Regions from separate parts of the Pantoea sp. X-Soil-ISGK-355 genome, predicted to be linked through region 3. Evidence: predicted binding sites of a transcription regulator. Region 3 holds the regulator's gene; each other region holds the start of a gene.

Region 1 (5,215 bases), 690 kb from region 3:
CGCGTAGTGAGCAATGGTATTGCCATCCAGCAGCACCTCACCCTGCAGCGGCGAGGCCAGGCGACTTAAGGTACGCAGCAGCGTCGATTTTCCGCAGGCGTTGGGACCAATGATCACGGTCAGCTCACCGTCAGGGATCGCCACAGAGAGATTCTCCGCCACGATTTTTTTGTCATAGCCCAGCGTCAGCGCGTCGCCCCGCAAACGTGTTGTCACTTTCATTGGCGTCGTGCCTCCCGCACCAGTAGCGCAATCAGATAGAGCCCGCCCAGGCTGACCGTGATTACGCCAACCGGCAGCTGATAAGGCAGGAAAAAGTGCTGCGCGGCGTAATCCGCGGCGATTAACAGCAGCGCGCCACACAAGGCCGCCAGCGGCAGCGCGCCTTTGGTGCCACCACTGAGCCGCCGCGCAATCTGCGGTGCCAGCAACGCAATAAAGGCGATCGGACCGACCAGCGCCGTCGAGGCGGCGGTGAGGATAACGCCTGTCAGCATCAGCATGACGCGGCTGCGCTCAACCGGAACGCCCAGCGCGCAGGCCGTGTCGTCACCCATCTCCAGCAGTCGCATGCGGCGGGCCAGCATGCCTGTTGCCAGCAGCGCCAGCAGCAGCACGATGATCACCGGCGTGGTTTTCGCCCAGGTAATACCGTTAAGTGAACCGGCGCTCCAGAGCCCGGCGCTCAGTGCCGCCTCCAGTGAAGCACTGATAATTAGCCAGCTGTTCAGCGCCATCAGCAGTGCCCGCACGCTGATGCCGACAATAATCAGCCGGAAAGTCTCCACGCCGTTGCGCCAGCTGAACAGCCAGACCACACCTGCAGTGAGCAGCCCGCCTGCCAGCGCCGCCAGCGTCATCCCTTCCATGTTTTGCTGGAACAGCACCAGCGCCACCAGCACACCGCTGTAAGCGCCGGTGTTAAAACCCAGAATATCGGGACTGCCCAGCGGGTTGCGCAACAGCGACTGAAAAATCGCCCCGCTGACGCCCAGCGCCGCACCAATCAGCAGCGCCATCATGACGCGCGGCAGACGCCACTCCAGCACAATCAGCTGAACATTGCGCGCCGCCTCGCCGTTGAAAAGTGCCCATAACTGGCTGGCTGAGATCGGTAAGGTGCCGCGCGTGATGCCCAGAAAAGCCAGCACCCCGCAGGCCATCAACAGCAGTAACGCATTGATCATCATCCGTGTCATATCTGCCCTTTTCCCAGCTTACGGCGCACCAGCACAATCAGCATCGGCGCACCGAGAATGGCCGTGACAATTGACACGCGTAGTTCACCCGGTATCAGCAGCCGTCCAAGAATATCGGCGGCCAGCAGCAGACAGGGCGTGATCACCAGGGTTCCCGGCAGCATCCAGCGATGATCGTTGCCCAGCAGCCAGCGGGCCAGATGCGGTGTCATTAACCCGACAAAGGCGATGGGTCCGACTGCCGCCGTCGCCGCACCGCTCAGCAGTGCAATCGCCAGCAATCCCACCAGTTGAGTACGCATCACACGGGTGCCCAGCGCGGTTGCCATATCCCCGCCCATACTCAGGCTGTTAAGCGAACGTGCCAGCAGCAGCGCCAGCATGCTTCCGGCTACGACTGCCGGAAAGACAGTGCGCAGAATGGCGAAATTACGGATATCCAGCGAGCCGCTGTGCCAGAAACGCAGATGATCGTAAATATCGGGATTAAGCAGCGACAGGCCAGACGTTAAGCCCTCCAGCACCGCACCCAGCGCCACGCCTGCCAGCGTCAGACGCAGTGGATTCACGCGGCCGCCGCCGATCGCCCCCGTCAGGGCCACCAGCAGTGACGCCAGCAGTGCACCCGTAAAAGCAAAACCCAGCCATTCTGCGGGTGAATCTGCGCCAGAGAGCGCGATGCCGAGCACCACCGCAAAACCCGCTCCGGCATTCACACCAAGAATGCCTGGGTCGGCCAGTGGATTGCGCGTCAGGCTCTGCATCAGTGCGCCCGCCAGACCTAAACTAATCCCGGCCAGCAGTCCCGCCAGGGTTCGCGGCAACCGGGCATCGCGCACGATCACGCAATCGACGCGGCTACAGTCGGAAAACAGGGCATGTGTAACATCATGAAAGGGGACAGGTCTGGCACCCAGCATCAGGCTGAGCGCGATAAGCAACAATAGCACTAGTCCTGAACCGGCTATTGCACGGAGTTGGCGCATAACGTTTAAACCTTCACGGATTCAACATAGCTCGCAATTGAGAGTGTTTATGATAATGATACTTGTTATCGTTATTAACTGTTTTTTGTATGTTATCATGACTCTCAGATTCAATAATGAGGAAAATGGGTCAAAAAAAGCGACGCTATGAACAAACCCTCCCACTTTATCGATCTCACTCTGCTGAGAACCCATCCCGCCTTTCGCGCCCTGTTTATCGCCCGCTTTATCTCGATTATCGCTCTCGGCATGCTGGCGGTGGCGGTCCCGGTTCAGATTCAGCAGCTGACGCAATCGCCGCTACAGGTAGGGCTGGCGGTGACGCTGGCCGGAGCCGGTATGTTTATCGGCCTGCTGACCGGCGGCGTGCTGGCCGATCGCTATGAGCGCCGTCGCCTGATCCTGTTTGCCCGATCCACCTGTGGCCTGGGTTTTGCCGCGTTGTGCATTAATGCCCTGCTCCCTTCACCGTCGGTCATCGCCGTCTTCGTGCTGGGACTCTGGGATGGCTTTTTCGGCGCGATAGGCGTCACGGCGCTGCTAGCGGCCACCCCGGCGCTGGTCGGGCGTGAGAATCTGATGAAGGCGGGTGCCATCACTATGCTGACGGTACGCTTTGGCGCGATTCTGTCACCCGCCATTGCGGGTATGGTGATTGCTCAGGGCGGTGTGGCGTGGAACTACGGGCTGGCCGCGTTCGGCACGCTGCTGACGGTATTAACCCTGTTGCGGTTGCCACCGCTTGCGCCACCGCCGCAGCCGCGTGAACATCCCTTAATGGCGCTAAGCAGCGGCGTCCGATTTCTGTTCGATACGCCGATTGTAGGTATGGCCGCGCTGACTGGCGCGCTGGTAACGTTAGCCAGCGCGGTGCGCGTGCTCTATCCGGCGCTGGCACCCCACTGGCAGGTCGGTCTGACGGAGCTGGGGCTGATGTACGCCGCCGTGCCGTTGGGTGCTGCGACAGGCGCGCTGACCAGCGGACGGCTGGCGCAGTCGCCACAGCCGGGCCGCCTGATTCTGGTCAGTGCCATCGCGGCATTCGTCGCACTGGCTCTGTTCAGCCTGATGCCGTGGTTCAGCATGAGTCTGATCTGCCTCGTGGCCTTTGGTTATTTCAGTGCCATCAGCAGCCTGGTGCAGTACGCGATGATTCAGACGCTGACGCCCGATGCACTGCTTGGCAGGATCAACAGCCTCTGGACAGCGCAGAATGTCACCGGCGATGCGATAGGTGCAGCAATCATTGGCGCGATGGGTTCACTGCTGTTGCCGCAGCAGGCAGCCGCCCTCTCTGGCCTGGCAGCCACCGTGCTGGGTCTCATCATGTGGCTGCTGATGGGCCGCCTGCGACGCTATCAACGGCCTGCCCCCGCCGAAGCCACATCATGATTTCACGAACAGCGCTTCCAGCCGCGTCAGTAAATGACTGGCGCTGTAGTAGTCGAGACGAAAGCTATCCAGCCCCAGCGCATAGACCGCTTTAGCGCGCACCGCTGGGGTCTGCGCCAGAAAAGCATTGCTCATTACCTGCGCAGCCGTGTTATCTTCGGCGGCAAACAGCAGATAAGTCTGCCCATTCAGGCCTTCCGCCAGATTTTCGCCTGACAGCTGAAGAATATCTTTACGCTGTCCCATGCTGTGAGCGGACTGAAGCGTCGCCGGTGGCGTTGCCAGCGTGAAGCCCAGCGCCTGCAGTAACTTCCCCTGTGCCGATGCCTCCGTCCAGAGATTCACAGCCCGGCCATCTCCGTTCCACACCATTGCAGAAACCGGCTGCGGAGGCAGGGTCAGCTTTGCCTTCAGCGCCTTTTCACGCGCGTCGAACTCGCTTATCCGGGCAGCGGCATCCGCCTCATGCCCGGTCGCCTCACCCAGCAGCGTCACCAGCTGCTGCCAGCTTTTATCGTCATAGTTAACGACCAGTACCGGTGCAATCGCCGAGAGCTGATCGGCCAGTTTGATCGCTGAATCATTACCGGTGGCGCTGACCACAATCAGGTCTGGCGCTTCCGCAGCGATCGCTTCCGCATTGGGTTCACCAATATAGAGCCGCTTTACGCCACGCTGTTTCGCCACACGCCCCCACTGCCGGAAGAATCCCTGCTCATCAGCCAGCCGGCTGCCGGGTGCGGTTGCGCCACTGGCAACTACCGGCGCATCAATCGCCAGCAGCGATCCGGTCAGGGTGACACTGGTCGAGACAATGCGAGTCGGTGCCTGAGCCAGGGTGACCTGACCTTTTGCCCCCGCGAAGGTGCGCGGCCAGCCGGTCTGTGCAACAGCGGTCACGCTGAACAGAGTGATACTCAGCAAAAACAGCGCTAATGCCGACGTTACTCCCTGTTTAGTCATTTGTTTTCATCCTATTTCTCTCCGGTAATCCGGGCGACAACTTGTGCTGATTTAACCAACAAAACCAGCTGAATCACCGCGTATTTATTGACACCTTCGGCTATTCGACGTAGGTTACTGCAACATAATACAAATGATAATCATTATTAGTTATCTTATCATTTATAGGTGAAATTATGGTGGAATCGCTGGCATTTGAACATCCCCTGCTGCAGGATTTTCCGGCACTCTGCCGTGGCTTCCTGTTTACTTCTCCCTGGCGAAGCCTGACGACTCAGGGCTGTTTTACGACACTCACTGCTCCGGTAAACCAGGGTGAGCAGCTGACCGGAGAGTTTCAGCAACAACTACAGCATCATTTTGCCTCGGCCAGAAAACAGGGCATAGCCCATCCCATTCTGGTGGGTGCGATCCCGTTCGATGTGGATCAGCCCGCTGCATTGTTTATCCCTGAGTCGTATCAGACCTTTCAGCGTGACCATCTGAAAGCCCACGCCTCATCGGCTGAAAGCGATCTGCCAAAAGTTCGTCGCCGTACCGCGCTGCCGGATCACGACACCTTCACTGACATGGTTGCGCAGGCCGTGGCGGCCACGCAGCGCGGCGATCCGGATAAAGTGGTGCTGTCGCGGCTGATGGAGATCGTGGCGGAACAGCCGGTCGATACGGCCGCCC
Region 2 (5,215 bases), 680 kb from region 3:
GTTCGCGGCAGGTGATCAGCATTTTCGGCGCGGCATCTTCCAGCATCATCTTCAGCCGATCGTCCGGGTAGCCGGTATCAAGCGGCAGCCAGGTTGCGCCTGTGCTGACAATCGCCTGCAGCGCCAGTGATAAAAAGACCGAGCGCGGCAGCGCCACGGCGACGATGTCACCCCGCGTCACACCCTGCGCAATCAGCTGTTGTCCCAGCGCGGCGACCTGCTGTTGCATCTGCTGATAATTAAGCTGATGCGCCTCATCCGCCAGCGCCATAGCGTGCGGCGTACGCTGCGCCTGCAGCAGCAGCAGGCTGCTTAGCGTCTCTGCAGGCAGCATCACAGCCGTCTGATTGACCGCTGCCAGCTGTTGATGTTCTTCCGGCATCAGCATATCCAGCTCGCCACAGGCGCACGCTGGCCGGACGGCAAGCTGCTCAAGCAGCAGACCAAAGCGACTGGCATGTTGCTTCAGCGCGGTTTCACTATAGCGCTCTGCATTAGCCAGTAGTTCCAGCGTGAGGTCGCCCTGTTCGCTGAGGTAGATAGCAATCTCCAGATCGCGAACCGGGCCTGACGCCAGCTGATGAGTGATGCCTTCAATGCCGGCGAAATCGAGCTGATAGTCGAATATCTTCAGGTTAATCACCGGCCCATAGAGCGGAGCACTGTCACCAAACCGGCCCAGATCGCGCTGCACCTGCTCAGCGTCGTAACGCTGATGACGGCGCATTTTTCTGACTTCGCCCGCCAGACGCCCGGCCAGTGCCGTCAGCGGCTGTGCCGGGTCGTAATGGATTGCCATAGGCAAAACGTTGATCACCGGACCGGTGGCGCAGAGCGCGGCCGAGCCGATGCGGCGCATAAAGATGAAACCGGCGGCGAACGCATGCTGACCGGTGAGGCGCGCCAGCCATAACGCCACCAGCGCAAAGGCGGTGTCCGCAGCACTGAGGTTGTGCTGCCCGGTGTGCGTCAGCAAAGCCTGAAAAGTGTTGCGATCCACGGCAAACGTATGGCGTAGCAGGTCGGTACTGGCGCTCTGACCGGCCAGCGGCAGAGCGGACAACGAGGCGGGCGCAGGTAACTGCGCGCCTTTCTCCAGCCAGAACTGGCGATCGCGCTGCCAGGCCAAAGAGTTGTGATAGCGCTGATACTCGTCGACGACCTCGCTGAACGGGACAAAGGGGCTCGGCTCCGGCGTGTCGCCGTGCTGCCAGGCGCTGTAGAGATGGGCGATGCGGCGGGTCAGGGCGGTGAAACTAAAACCATCGACCACCAGATGATGGTAGCGCTGATACCAGTACCAGTGATCCTCGCCCAGCCGAAGCAGGCTGTGATGATAGAGCGGCGCACCGCTCAGTATCCGCAGGTCACCGGACATATCCTGCTGCATCAGCGCACGTGCTGATGCCTCAGGATCGGCGGCATCGCGCAGATCGATCACCTCAGGCTCGCGGAAATCCTGGGGGGCAGGCCACTGTAGCGGTTCACCCTCCAGCTCGCCAAAGGCCATATTCAGTGTGTCCGCTTCCTGCATGCCAGCAATTATGGCCCGTGACAGCAGCGCGCTGTTCAGCACACCGTGCAGTTCGACAAAATGCGCCACGGCGTAAGCATTGGAATAGGGCGATAGCTGGTCAGCGATCCAGATTCCGGGCTGAGCGGCCACCAGCGGCAACGTTTTTTGCTCTGTCAGCGGGTTCAGAGTGGTCTCAGACATTGCGGCTCCCACTGTCCTGCGTCATAACCGGACGGATATCGTGCCAGTTTTCATTCAGCCAGCTCAGGCAACGGGCCTGTGGTTCGGGCCCATAAACAGGCTGCCATCCTGGCGGAACCGCACAAAAGGCGGGCCATAAGCTGTACTGCTGCTGAGCATTTTTCAGTACCTGACAATCCTGCTGGGGATCGTCGAAAGGATTGAGTTGTTGCATGTTGGTCTCCTGTCCGAAGTCGTCGGGCGTATAAACGCCGATCTCCTGGGTATCCTTTTTCTTTTAATGGCGCACAGACGGCGGGATATCAGCGGGTTATGACGATTGCCACATAGCGTTGAGGCCTGCCAGCAGTCCGCCGCGCCAGCACAGCGCATCGTGACCGCCTTCAATCGGGTGATAGCTGACCTGATGTCCTGCCACAGTCAGATCGCGCTGAAACTGTTCGTTTGCTGCCAGAATCAGGCGTTCGCGCCGCCCCGCCTCCAGATAAAAGCGCCGGGAGGGCGCCTGCAGCAAACCCTGCTGTAACTGCTGCGGCAGCCAGCCATTCGGGTCACCGCGCGCGGGCCACCAGAACGAACCGGAAAGACTGACGGCACCCGCAAAAGTTTCCGGCCAGTTCAGGGTGGCGTAAGCGGCAGAAAGGCCGCCAAAACTCTGTCCGGCCACCAGCGTGCTGTCGGCCCGAAACGGTGCCCACTGCTGAATTTGTGGTAACAGCTCGTGCTGAATCGCCAGCCAGAAGTCAGGGTTACAGGTCAGTTCACGCGTGCGGTGTTCGCGGTCGATGATGTCGATCATGACATAGACCGCAGGAGGCAGCTCGCCTGCCTCAGTGAGTTGCTGAAGCGGACCGGCAACCGGCATGCTGTGCGCCCAGAACTGACCATCCAGCAGCAGTGCCAGCGGACGATCGCCTGCACTGGCGTCTCCGGTGACAGCGATCCAGATCTGACGCTGGTTTCCCAGCCGTTCGCTGCGCCACAAATAGTGTTGCAGCGGAATATCGGCGGCACGGCCCTCATCAACCGCACGCCACACCTGTTGATCCGGCGCGCGTGGCAGGTGCAGCGGCGAGACCCTCATTCCGCGTCCACCTGCCCAGCTACGCAAAGGATTCAGCGGGTCGCTTTGTGCCTGCCGGAATTTCTGACTCCACCACTGGCGCAGCGCCTGCATATCAGCCTGTCCGGCAAACGTCTCTGTCTGGTTGTCAGGGATCAGGCAGTAGCTGCCGCGCCAGTCAGCGGGCAGGGTGGTTTGCCACCACCAGACATCGGTATCAGGAACAGGTGTTAAGGAGGAAGGTGAGGCTGTGTGATGATGATCGGTCACACCGGTAATGTTGATCCAGACGCGCCGGGTATCAGAGTGCAGCGGGTCACCCTGCGGATCACGCCAGAAAAAAGTGACCTGACAGGTCCCCTTTTCAGCGGGTTCAATCAGGGGAATGCCCTGTTGCTGCAGCTGCTGCCACCAGCGTTCGCTGCCGGTCTCTTCGTTTAACCACGCTATTCGCGCCATGATTCAATCACACTTGCTTAGAGTCATGCATGTTACAGATAATAGTATTGATAATTATTTGCATTTGCAATAGGGTGTTTCCGCTCGACAGGGAGCGCGCGCATTCTCTCTGCCGCATCGGATTTCAGACGGACGCAACGCGGTTCTGAAGCCGGTGTGACGGGAAGGTTAATGCGTTGCAGGCAAGGTTATGACCTTTTTACCGGTACGCCGGCAGTGGCATGCTCGCTGGCACTCCAGGAACAGAAAAATGAAAAAGATATCCCGGCTTTCGTTAGCCATTATGATTGAACTGGGTCTCACGGCCTCTCTCATTTCTGCCGGTGCCGTGGCTGCTGAAGCCACCCGCGAACCCGCTATCGACAGCAGCACCTCCGATACCCTCCACGACGACACCATGACGGTCACCGCCGCTGAGCAGACGCTGCAGGCCCCTGGCGTGTCAACGATTACCGCCGACGAAATCAAAAAACATCCGCCTGCGCGCGACGTCGCCGAAATCATCCGCACCATGCCCGGTGTCAATCTGACCGGTAACTCCACCAGCGGCCAGCGCGGTAATAACCGTCAGATCGATATCCGTGGTATGGGGCCGGAAAATACCCTGATCCTGATCGATGGCCTGCCGGTGACCAGCCGCAATGCGGTGCGGCTTGGCTGGCGTGGCGAGCGCGACACACGCGGCGACACGAACTGGGTACCGCCAGAGATCATTGACCGCATTGACGTCATCCGGGGTCCGGCAGCGGCCCGCTACGGCAATGGTGCGGCGGGTGGTGTGGTTAATATCATCACCAGGAAAGAGATGGATAATCAGTGGCACGGCTCGTGGAGCGCCTATTACAACGTGCCGCAACACAAGGAGGAGGGCGCGACGCGGCGTACTAACTTCAGTCTTGAAGGACCGCTGGGCGATGATGTCAGTTTCCGGCTCTATGGCGGTCTGGCAAAAACGCAGGCTGATGCTTACGATATCAATGAAGGGCACGCCGCAGACCGCACCGGCAGTTACGCGGGATCCTACCCGGCGGGCCGCGAAGGTTCAGTCAATAAAGATATTCATGGCCTGCTGCGCTGGGCGTTTGCACCAATGCAGGCGCTGGAAGTGGGGGCCGGTTACAGCCGTCAGGGCAACCTCTATGCTGGCGACACCCAGAACACCAATACCAACGCGCTTGTGAAAAGCAAATATGGTGACGAAACCAACCGGCTCTATCGGCAGAACTTTTCAGTTAAGTGGACCGGCGCCTGGGATAATGGCATCAGCACCAACACCTATGCGCAGTATGAAAACACCCGCAACTCGCGTCTGAATGAAGGGCTGGCGGGCGGCACTGAAGGGATCTTTTCCAACAGCAATTTCAACACTATCCAGCTGGATGATGTGTTGCTGCACAGCGAGATCAGCGTGCCCTTTGAGTGGCTGGTGAATCAGACTGCAACTTTTGGCACGGAATGGAATCAGCAGCGGATGAAGGATCCTTCCTCGACGACGCAGGCCGCCAGCTACGGTTCGATTCCGGGTATCGCCACCACCGGACGCTCTCCCTATTCGCAGGCGGAGATCTTCTCACTGTTTGCGGAAGACAATATTGAGCTGACTGACAGCACCATGCTGACGCCCGGCCTGCGCTTCGATCACCATTCGATTGTCGGCGATAACTGGAGCCCGTCGCTCAACCTCTCACAGGGATTAGGCGATGAGTTCACTCTGAAAATGGGCATTGCGCGCGCTTATAAAGCGCCGAGCCTCTACCAGACTAACCCGAACTATCTGCTTTACAGCAATGGCCAGGGCTGCGCGGCCAGTGCCGGTGCCTGTTATCTGATGGGTAATGATGACCTGAAAGCGGAAAACAGCATCAATAAAGAGATTGGACTGGAATGGAAGCGCGACGGCTATCAGGCGGGTCTGACCTGGTTCCGCAACGACTACCGGAACAAGATTGAGGCAGGCACGGCTCCCACCGGCACGG
Region 3 (5,215 bases):
CCCCGCAACATAACCCCACAGGCAGGAAGCGATTCCTGCCTTTTTTGTTTTAAAGGCTTAACAAACGGTTGTTTCCCTCAGACGCTTTGTGGATCATACTCCGTTACTTCGTGGTACAAATCACCCGTTATTCGTATTGAGGATTTTTGAGATGAGTGAGGCTGAAGCCCGCCCAACTAACTTTATTCGTCAGATCATTGACGAAGATTTGGCGAGCGGTAAGCACAGCAGCGTGCATACCCGTTTCCCGCCAGAGCCCAATGGTTATCTGCATATTGGTCATGCGAAATCGATCTGTCTGAATTTTGGCATCGCCCAGGATTATCAGGGGCAATGCAACCTGCGTTTCGACGATACCAATCCGGTTAAAGAGGATATGGAATTTGTTGAATCCATCAAGCGTGACGTCCAGTGGCTGGGTTTTGAGTGGAGCGGTGAGGTCTGTTACTCATCAAACTATTTTGATCAGCTTTATGACTATGCTATCGAGCTGATTTCTAAAGGTCTCGCCTACGTTGATGAGCTGAGTCCGGATCAGATTCGCGAATATCGCGGCACCCTGAAAGAGCCGGGCAAAAACAGCCCTTATCGCGATCGCAGCGTGGAAGAGAACCTGGCGCTGTTTGAGAAGATGCGAAACGGTGAGTTTGCCGAAGGCACTGCCTGTCTGCGCGCGAAAATCGACATGGCCTCTAATTTTATCGTGATGCGTGATCCAGTGCTTTACCGCATCAAGTTCGCGGAACACCACCAGACCGGCAACAAGTGGTGCATCTACCCGATGTATGACTTTACCCACTGCATCTCCGATGCGCTGGAAGGCATTACGCACTCGCTGTGTACGCTGGAGTTCCAGGATAACCGCCGTCTCTATGACTGGGTGCTGGATAACATCACCATTCCGGTTCATCCGCGCCAGTATGAGTTCTCGCGCCTGAATCTGGAGTATGCGGTAATGTCGAAACGCAAACTCACTCAGCTGGTGACCGAGAAGCACGTTGAAGGCTGGGACGATCCGCGCATGCTGACCGTTTCAGGTCTGCGTCGTCGTGGTTACACCGCCGCCTCTATCCGCGAGTTCTGCCGTCGTATCGGCGTGACCAAGCAGGATAACATCGTGGAGATGGCCTCGCTGGAGTCCTGTATCCGTGATGACCTGAATGAGAATGCGCCACGTGCTATGGCTGTGCTGGATCCGCTGAAAGTGGTGATCGAAAACCTGCCAGCAGGCCATAACGAAATCATCACCATGCCAAATCATCCGGGTAAACCGGAGATGGGTACGCGTGAAGTGCCGTTCAGCCGCGAGATCTGGATTGACCGTGCCGATTTCCGCGAAGAGGCGAACAAGCAATATAAGCGCCTGGTGCTGGGCAAAGAAGTCCGCCTGCGCAATGCCTATGTGATTCGTGCTGAGCGCGTCGCTAAAGATGAAGCGGGCAACATCACCTGCATCTACTGCACCAGCGACGTAGACACGCTGAGCAAAGATCCTGCCGATGGCCGTAAGGTCAAAGGGGTCATTCACTGGGTGTCTGCGGATCACGCGCAGCCAGCAGAGTTCCGCCTGTATGATCGTCTGTTCAGTGTGCCAAATCCGGGCGCGGCAGAGGACTTCCTGGCGGTGATCAACCCTGAGTCACTGGCGATCAAACAGGGCTTTGTGGAACCGAGCCTGCGCGATGTGGAACCGACCACTCCGTTCCAGTTTGAACGTGAAGGTTATTTCTGCGCCGACAGCGTTTACTCTACGCCATCGCAACTGGTGTTTAACCGCACTGTCGGTCTTCGTGATACCTGGGCGAAAACTGGCGAATAAATTTTTTTGAGGCTGACCTCATAAAATGACAAAAGGGCGATTTATCGCCCTTTTTTGTTGCCCTGATTTTACTCATTGCCGACATTTATTCTGATCTAACCGCAACCGATTAAATGCCGCATTGTGAGAGAAATCTGAGTTTAAAAAAATTAATCAATTTCCAGATGTGAATTATCCGCTTTCAGGTAGGCTATGCGCTCTCAAAGGTTGCAAAGCGGGTTACAGAAGGAAAAAAAATGACAGTTCTCGCCCAGGAAGCCAGAAACAGTGTGGTCGTTTTACATCAGCTCATTGAACGTATTTTTAACCAGCCTGCCGGATCTGACGACAGTTTTGAGCTGCTGATGTCCTATTTTCATCCTGAATTCCGCATGGTCACCCCAAAGGGCAGAGAGTGCAATCTGAACGAGGTCGAGGCGCTTTTCCGGCAGCTGCAGGGACAGCGCGAAGGGATGCGCATTGTCACCTGCGAACACGTCATCCTCTCTCATCATGAAAAAGAGATCACCGTACAGTATCGCGAAATGCAGATGATGAATGGCAATAATCAGATCCGTATCTCGCTGGCGATACTGGACTGCAGCAGCTCTATTCCACGCTGGCGCTATCTGCAGGAGACGCTGGTCGCCTGATACAACAGCCGAAGACAGACGAAAAAAAACCGGTGAATTCACCGGTTTTTTTATTTCAGGTCGCGTTACTGGTCGTGCAGGGTTTCGTCTTCCCGGCAATCACCCAGCGTACAGTGTCCATAGAGATAGAGGCTGTGGTTGGTCAGCTTGATGCCATGACGGGTGGCGATTTCACGCTGACGCGTTTCGATCGACTCATCGCTGAACTCAATAACCTTGCCGCAATCCAGGCAGATCAGATGATCGTGGTGATGCTGCTGCGTCAGTTCAAAGACAGATTTACCGCCTTCAAAGTTGTGACGGGTCACGATACCGGCGTCATCGAACTGGTTCAGAACACGGTAAACGGTAGCCAGGCCAATCTCTTCGCCGATGTCGATCAGGCGTTTGTACAAATCTTCCGCACTGACGTGATGGCACTCAGGTTCCTGAAGCACTTCCAGAATTTTCAGTCTGGGCAGCGTCACTTTCAGGCCAGCCTTCTTTAATGCGGTGTTATTGTCAGTCATGCGGATTTTGTCCTGTCACTATATTCACTTTTGTGGCTTATCGCCTTGAATGTCGATCTGCGCTCATTCTCATTTGCGTCTCATTATAGAACTGAAGCGATGAAATGAAAACCAGAGGGCGTGCCTGAATCATCACGGGCTGTGGGGGATAGGTCACCGGGCCGGGGAGGATTCTGGCAGATGTCTGTTGGTACATCGCTTAGTCTTACCGCCTGAAAAAATAAGCGGAAGATCGATGCGGGTATTCTACAGATTAAACGGAGAAAGTTAAAAAAATGTGGCTATTATTTCTATAGGAATTTCCATTGCCTCAATGTGAGCTGGCGCTCACATTGAGGCGGGCAGGATCAGGCTTCAAGGATATCTTTCAGCTGCAGTTCATCAGAAATCTGCTTAACCCACTGCTCTACGCGCTGGTTGGTCAGTTCAGGCTGACGATCTTCATCGATGGCCAGACCCAGGAAGTGGGTATCATCGGCCAGCCCTTTTGAGGCTTCGAAGTGATAGCCTTCAGTTGGCCAGTGGCCCACTATTACGGCACCGTGCGGCTCAATGATGTCACGGATCGTGCCCATCGCATCACAGAAGTACTCCGCGTAATCTTCCTGATCGCCGCAGCCAAACAGCGCAACCAGCTTGCCGTTGAAATCGATCTCTTCCAGCGTCGGGAAAAAGTCATCCCAGTCGCACTGCGCTTCACCATAGTACCAGGTCGGAATGCCCAGCAGCAGGATATCAAACGCTTCCAGATCTTCTTTTGTGCTTTTCGCGATGTCATGCACTTCTGCAACGTCTGTACCCAGCTGTTTCTGGATCATTTTTGCAATGTTTTCGGTATTGCCGGTATCGCTGCCAAAGAAGATGCCTACGAGTGCCATGAGTAAAATAACCTCTTAAATCCTGATAATGAGATGTGTGCCGCAGCACATTTCAGCGAATAATAGCAGACGAGAGAAAACCGGTGAACGGTTAAAGCCCCGACATTTGCTCCTGCGTGCGTTTTGCCCGCATTAATCCAGTTGGAGCTGTGCCAGCAGCATCTGTTCAATCAGTTCGCTGCGGCTGAGATTGCGCTGTTCTGCCAGCGTGTTGAGCGCATCGACGGCTTCACTGTTCATTTTCAGTTCGACACGACGAAGTCCGCGTCCTTTGTCACGTTTGAGTTGATTGCGCTTGTTAATGCGCAGCTGTTCATCACGCGAAAGCGGGCTGGTTTTGGGTCGACCAGGGCGGCGCTCATCAGCAAAGAGATCGAGCGTCGTGCGGTCAGTCTGTTCTTTTGCCATGGCTTAGTAAAACTGAATGGGGGCGGGCGCCAGTCACTCACCGCGCAGATTATAAATTATTGGCCATTGCCGCAGCAAAACGGACGCGCGGCAAAATTTTAGCGCGCCATCATACTTCACGCTTACTCCGGACGCCAATCCTAAACCTTTGCCGCCATCTATTTGCTTTTAAAGCGCAAAAAAGCGACGGACACTGCGCAAAACGGCATCGGGTTTCTCTGCATGAACCCAGTGTCCCGCGCCTCCAATGACATGGGCCTGCGCGGCAGGGAACTGCTGCAGTAGCGCATCGCGGTAGCGGTTGTCCAGATAGCTGGAGTCGCCGCCGCGAATAAACAGCGCCGGATGATCCCAGGCCGGAACCGGCTGCCAGCCCGAGATCGTGGTGTAGTTATCCCACAGCACCGGGACGTTAAAGCGCCACTCGCCCGCCTGAAATGACTTCAGCAGGAACTGAATCACCCCTTCTTCATCGATAAGCGTACGCATAATCTTCGCCGCCTCACTGCGTGACGAGACGCCTGCGTCGGTTACAGCTCGAATGCCGGCAAAGATCTCGTCATGGCGGCGGGTCTGGTAGTCGACCGGGGCGATATCGATCATCACCAGCCGCTCAATGCGGTCCGGCACCAGCGCGCTCATGGTCATGGCGATCTTGCCGCCCATTGAGTGACCGATCACCGCGACGCGTTCAATGCCGTGCGCATCCAGCGTATCGACCATGTCCTGCGCCATTACAGCGTAGTTCATCTCGTCAGATCGTGGAGAGAGTCCGTGGTTACGGACATCAACCTGCAGCAGAGGACCGGCATCTTTCAGTCCGCGCGCCAGCACGCCAAGGTTATCCAGACTGCCAAAAAGGCCATGGATAAGCAGGACAGGTAAGGAATCAGCAGGGGATTGTTCAGTTTGCAGACGGGCGTTCAAAATCATAGCAAAGTTCTTAAGTTTGAGACCTGTGCTTAGGTT
Region 4 (5,215 bases), 2.3 Mb from region 3:
AACACGCCCCCTGCCGGTAACTACAGCGACAGCGTGGTGGTCGATTTGTCGTTTTAGAGTGAAGCACTGACCGGCGTAGCGCTGTGACGGGTCTGATACTGCTTCACCATCCGGCCAATCAGCAACGTGCCGATCAACCCACAGACTGCGGCAAAGGTCAGCCAGACGCCCGGCATCGCTTTGTCACCGGTTGCATGGATCAGATAGCTGGAGATGGCAGGCGTGAAACCGCCAAACAGCGCCGTCGCCAGGCTATAGGCCATGGAGAAACCGGCGGCGCGCACCTCAGCAGGCATAATCTCCGCCAGATAGACCACCATCGCACCGTTGTAGCTGGCATAAAGAAACGACAGCCACAGTTCCGCTTCCAGCAGATGAGCGAAGCTGGCCGATCCCACCAGCCAATGCAGTACCGGCCAGGTAGTCACAATCATCAGCAGGGTAAAGATGATCAGCAGCGGGCGACGACCGACGCGATCCGACAGCGCGCCCATCAGCGGTAGCCAGAAGAGGTTTGAAACACCGACGCAGAGGGTGACCAGAAACGCCTGTTTGTCGCTCATCATCAGCACGGTTTTACCAAAGGTCGGGGTAAAGGCAGTGATCATGTAGAACATTACCGTGGTGGTGACCACCATCAGCATGCCCGCCAGCACCAGCGCCCAGTTACTGGCAACTGAGCGCATGATTTCCGTCATGCTCGGGTGATGTTTACGTTTGCTGAACGCTTCGGTCTCCTCCAGCATCCGGCGGATGTAGAACAGGAATGGCACAATCAGACAGCCGACCACAAACGGGATACGCCAGCCCCACTCCGTCACCGCCTCTTTCGCCAGCAGATGATTCAGCATCAGGCCCAGCAGCGCGGCAAAAATAACCGCAATCTGCTGACTGCCCGACTGCCAGCTGACGAAAAAGCCTTTACGACCTTTCGGCGCGACTTCCGCCAGATAGACCGACACGCCACCCAGCTCGACGCCTGCCGAGAAGCCCTGCAACAGGCGTCCCAGCAGGATCAGAATCGGTGCCGCCGCGCCCAGCGTGGCGTAGCCTGGCACCAGCGCAATGGTCAGGGTACCCATCGCCATCAGGCCCAGCGTCAGCAACAAGCCTTTACGACGACCGTGATGGTCGATGTAGGCACCCAGAATGATTGCCCCCAGCGGGCGCATCAGGAAACCGGCACCAAAGGTCATCAGGGTGAGCATCAGGGAAGCAAACGGGTCATCACCGGGAAAGAAAGTTTTGGCAATGGCGGTGGCGTAATAGCCAAACACCATAAAATCGTACATCTCCAGAAAGTTACCACTGGTGACGTTAAAGATGGTTCGGGCCGCACTTTTCGGCGGCTTTTGTAAAGACGGGGTGTGACTCATAACGGCTTCCTGTTGTTTTTTAGCCGTTTTAGCCTGACTAAGGCGAGATTAATGTGACCTGGCTCACCATTGCACTTTACAATTCTGTGTACATGAGTAACAACCAATTAACAATTCAAATCAGGCAGCATAAATGATCCGCCTGGTCGCCGATCTGCCTGATTTTATCTGGCTGAAGCGCCGCCATAAAAAAAGGCGACCTTAACAGTCGCCTTTTCATTGTGCCGGATAACCCGCTATTTCTTCACAGTTTCCATGCCCATCAGACCAATTTTCAGGTAGCCCGCCGTGCGCAGCTTATCCATCACGCTCATCAGCGTTTCATAATCTACCGACTTGTCTGCCTGGAAGAAAATGGTGGTCTCTTTGTTGCCCTGCGTCTGGCTGGTCAGCACGTTAACCAGCGAATCCGGCGTGACCTGATCGTTACCCACGTAAAGCTGCTTATCCGCTTTAATCGACAGATAGACCGGCTTTTCCGGCCGCGGTTGCGGCGCGCTGGTGGACGCGGGCAGATTAACGCGCACATCGACCGTGGCCAGTGGCGCGGCCACCATAAAGATGATCAACAGCACCAGCATGACGTCGATAAACGGCGTCACGTTGATCTCATGCATTTCACCATCGGTTTCCAGATCGTCGTTTAATCGCATGGCCATAACAACTTACCCTAAGCGCAGTTTCTGGGCGGTCGCAGGACGCGGAACTTCTTTGGCAACGGTGCCCAGGTCGATATCACGACTCTGCAGCAGCATCACCTGAGCAGCGACATCCCCCAGCGAGGCTTTGTAGTTGGCGATCATGCGGGCAAAAACGTTATAGATGACGACGGCCGGGATCGCAGCGACCAGGCCAATCGCAGTCGCCAGCAGCGCTTCGGCAATACCCGGTGCCACCACCGCAAGGTTAGTGGTCTGGGTTTTCGCGATGCCGATAAAGCTGTTCATGATGCCCCAGACGGTGCCAAACAGGCCGATAAAGGGTGCGACAGACCCGATAGTCGCCAGGAAGCCATTGCCCCGTCCTGCATGGCGGCTGAAGGTGGCGACACGGCGCTCAAGACGGAAACTGGTGCGATCTTTAATGCCGTTGGTATCTTCCACACCCGCCGACAATTCAAGTTCATTTTGCGCATCGTTCAGCAGCACCACACTGTGGCTGTGCCCGGTAAACGACTGGGCAATGCGGGCGGCGTCATTCAGATTGCGGGCTTCGCCCAGTGCCAGTTGCTCACGCTTAAGGCGACGCTTAGCCGCGCTAAGTTCGGCATATTTGCCGAAGAAGATCGCCCAGGTCACCACTGAGGCCAATAACAGGCCAATCATGACCACCTTTACCACGATATCGGCATGTTGATACATGCCCCAAACGGAGAGGTCCGTTTGCATCAAATCACTGGCTACCACGCTGCTTCTCCAACTTCTGATTCAGGGATGCGAAACAAGCGCAAATAATAGCAAAATGGTGGCGAATTGATAGTAGTTCTCATTAGTATTTACAAAGCTGATCTGCGCTATTGACCTGTTGTTGAGCGGGTTCAGGCACGGCTTGTGAGGATGTTTCGAAAATGTGAAGCTGCATGAAAATTTATTAAAACAACGTTTCAAAATGTGACGGAATTCATTCAATCAGCATTGCTACATTTTACTCAGACGCGTTTTCACTATGCTGGCTCCTCACGGCCCTCTGCAGTTAGCCCAGACTGCAGGCCGTCTTACCTCTGCGGGAGACAATATAATGAGAATGATGAAAACATGCGTAGCCAGTGCCCTGGCGGCGATGATAGCGAGCGCCACCGCCACGGCACAGGTGATTAAAGTGGCTGAAGTACAGCCTGCCGGTTATCCCACCGTGGTCGCCCTGCAACACATGGGCGACAAACTGAAACAGGCCACCGATGGACGGCTGGAGATGAAGCTCTACGCCGGTGGCGTACTGGGCGATGAAGATCAGACGCTGCAACAGGTGCAGCTGGGTGCCATCGATATGATCCGCGTCTCGCTGGCGCCGGTCACCTCGATTGCCCCGGAAACCAGCGTGCTGACCCTGCCCTACGTTTTCCGCGACGTTGATCACATGCACAAAGTGCTGGATGGCGAGATAGGCCGCGAGATCGCCGACAAGTTCGACAACGATCCCAACGCCCGCATGGTGTTCCTGGGCTGGACCGATGCCGGTGAGCGCAACATGATCACTAAGAAGCCGCTGGCGAAGCCGGAGGATCTTAAGGGCATGAAGATCCGGGTGCAGAATAGCGCCATCTCGCTGGCGACGCTGAAAGCGATGGGCGCGAATCCGGTGGCGATGGGCGTCAGTGAAGTGTTCAGTGCGATGCAGACTGGCGTGGTCGATGGCACCGAGAACAACCCACCGACCTTTGTCGCTCATAACTACATGCCGGTTGCGAAGTATTACACCCTCAGCGGCCACTTTATCCAGCCAGAGATGATCCTGTTTTCAAAACGCGCCTGGGATCGCCTGAAACCCGAAGATCAGGCACTGCTGAAAAAGCTCGGCAAAGAAGCACAGGATGAGGAGCGTCAGCTCTGGGCGACCTATACCGAAGAGTCGATCGCCAAAATGAAGGCGGGCGGCGTCACCTTCCAGCAGACTGACCGTGACTATTTCGTCAAAGCGACTCAGCCAGTACGCGATCAGTTTGGCGGCAAATATCAGGATCTGATGACCCGGATTGCTGAGGTGAAATAACCCTTCCCGCGCCACACTGCCGTGTGGCGTGCTTAATCAGGTATCAATTATGTCTGCTTATACGCGTCTGATGGATGGGCTTTATCTGCTCTGCATGCTGGTGGCCGCCGTGGCACTGTTGATCATGGTAACGGTCATCCCGATTGGGATCTTCGCCCGTTACGTGATGAACGGCGCGCTCTCCTGGCCGGAGCCGGTTGCCATTATCTGCATGATTATTTTTACCTTTATCGGCGCGCCGGTGGGTCTGCGCGCCGGAACCCATATCTGTGTATCGATGGTCACTGACCGCCTGTCGCCTGCCCGGCAGCGCCTCATGCTGCGCGTCAGCGATCTGCTGATGATTATCACCTGCCTGGTGATCTTCCAGGCCAGTTACAGCCTGTGCGAAGCGATGTGGGTTCAGACCCTCGCGTCACTTCCAGCGGTGACCTATGGCGAGATGTATCTGCCAATCCCGATTGGCGCGATCTTCACCCTGCTGTTTGTTGTTGAGCGCCTGCTGAGCGGCGATCAGAGCCAGCGGCCGATTGTCACGCTGGGCGGCACCCACTAACGCGGAGCAGAAAAATGGATGCATTGATCTTGATAGGCAGTTTGCTGGTGTTGCTGATGGTGGGCTTTCCGGTCGCCTTTGCGGTGGGACTGAGCGCCTTTATCGGGGCCTGGTGGATCGACCTGCCGCTGGAGGCGGTGGTGATTCAGGTGACCAACGGGATTAACAAATTTTCCCTGCTGACCATTCCGTTCTTTATCCTCGCGGGCGCGATTATGGCCGAGGGCGGCATCGCCCGCCGGCTGGTCAACTTCGCCTATATCTTTGTCGGCTTTATTCGCGGCGGGCTGTCGCTGGTTAATATCGTCGCTTCAACGTTCTTTGGCGCTATCTCCGGTTCGTCGGTGGCGGATACCGCCTCCATTGGTTCGGTAATGATCCCGCAGATGGAGGAGAAAGGCTATCCGCGTGACTTCGCCGCGGCGGTGACCGCCAGCGGTTCGGTACAGGCGGTGCTGACGCCCCCCAGCCACAACTCAGTCATCTACTCGCTGGCGACCGGCGGCATGGTCACCATCTCCTCGCTGTTTGTTGCCGGGATCTTCCCTGGCCTGCTGCTCGGCGGATGCCTGAT

The links. The regulator Fur, encoded in region 3, represses iron uptake genes when iron is present. The targets are predictions, from matches to a motif close to ATAATAATGAGAACNACTATCAA.
Region 1: fepD (Fe(3+)-siderophore ABC transporter permease) is a predicted target of Fur. The motif match lies at 2,235-2,257, and genes of this name have one in related genera.
Region 2: fes (enterochelin esterase) is a predicted target of Fur. The motif match lies at 3,281-3,303, and genes of this name have one in related genera.
Region 4: exbB (tol-pal system-associated acyl-CoA thioesterase) is a predicted target of Fur. The motif match lies at 2,849-2,871, and genes of this name have one in related genera.

What each region holds. Positions count from the first base shown of each region.
Region 1 covers NZ_AP035971.1:479,662-484,876, reverse strand. The annotation lists gene AC6I8J_RS02160 (ATP-binding cassette domain-containing protein) at 1-222, opposite strand, end outside; gene fepG (iron-enterobactin ABC transporter permease) at 219-1,199, opposite strand; gene fepD (Fe(3+)-siderophore ABC transporter permease) at 1,196-2,185, opposite strand; gene entS (enterobactin transporter EntS) at 2,333-3,577, shown strand; gene fepB (Fe2+-enterobactin ABC transporter substrate-binding protein) at 3,572-4,540, opposite strand; gene AC6I8J_RS02135 (isochorismate synthase) at 4,717-5,215, shown strand, end outside.
Region 2 covers NZ_AP035971.1:487,701-492,915, forward strand. The annotation lists gene AC6I8J_RS02165 (enterobactin synthase subunit F) at 1-1,717, opposite strand, end outside; gene AC6I8J_RS02170 (MbtH family protein) at 1,710-1,931, opposite strand; gene fes (enterochelin esterase) at 2,028-3,239, opposite strand; gene AC6I8J_RS02180 (TonB-dependent siderophore receptor) at 3,490-5,215, shown strand, end outside.
Region 3 covers NZ_AP035971.1:1,166,078-1,171,292, forward strand. The annotation lists gene glnS (glutamine--tRNA ligase) at 152-1,819, shown strand; gene AC6I8J_RS05265 (hypothetical protein) at 2,056-2,451, shown strand; gene fur (ferric iron uptake transcriptional regulator) at 2,517-2,960, opposite strand; gene fldA (flavodoxin FldA) at 3,308-3,838, opposite strand; gene ybfE (LexA regulated protein) at 3,971-4,246, opposite strand; gene ybfF (esterase) at 4,415-5,179, opposite strand.
Region 4 covers NZ_AP035971.1:3,427,977-3,433,191, forward strand. The annotation lists gene AC6I8J_RS15690 (Csu type fimbrial protein) at 1-57, shown strand, start outside; gene AC6I8J_RS15695 (MFS transporter) at 54-1,376, opposite strand; gene exbD (TonB system transport protein ExbD) at 1,613-2,035, opposite strand; gene exbB (tol-pal system-associated acyl-CoA thioesterase) at 2,042-2,764, opposite strand; gene AC6I8J_RS15710 (TRAP transporter substrate-binding protein) at 3,114-4,085, shown strand; gene AC6I8J_RS15715 (TRAP transporter small permease) at 4,135-4,641, shown strand; gene AC6I8J_RS15720 (TRAP transporter large permease) at 4,656-5,215, shown strand, end outside.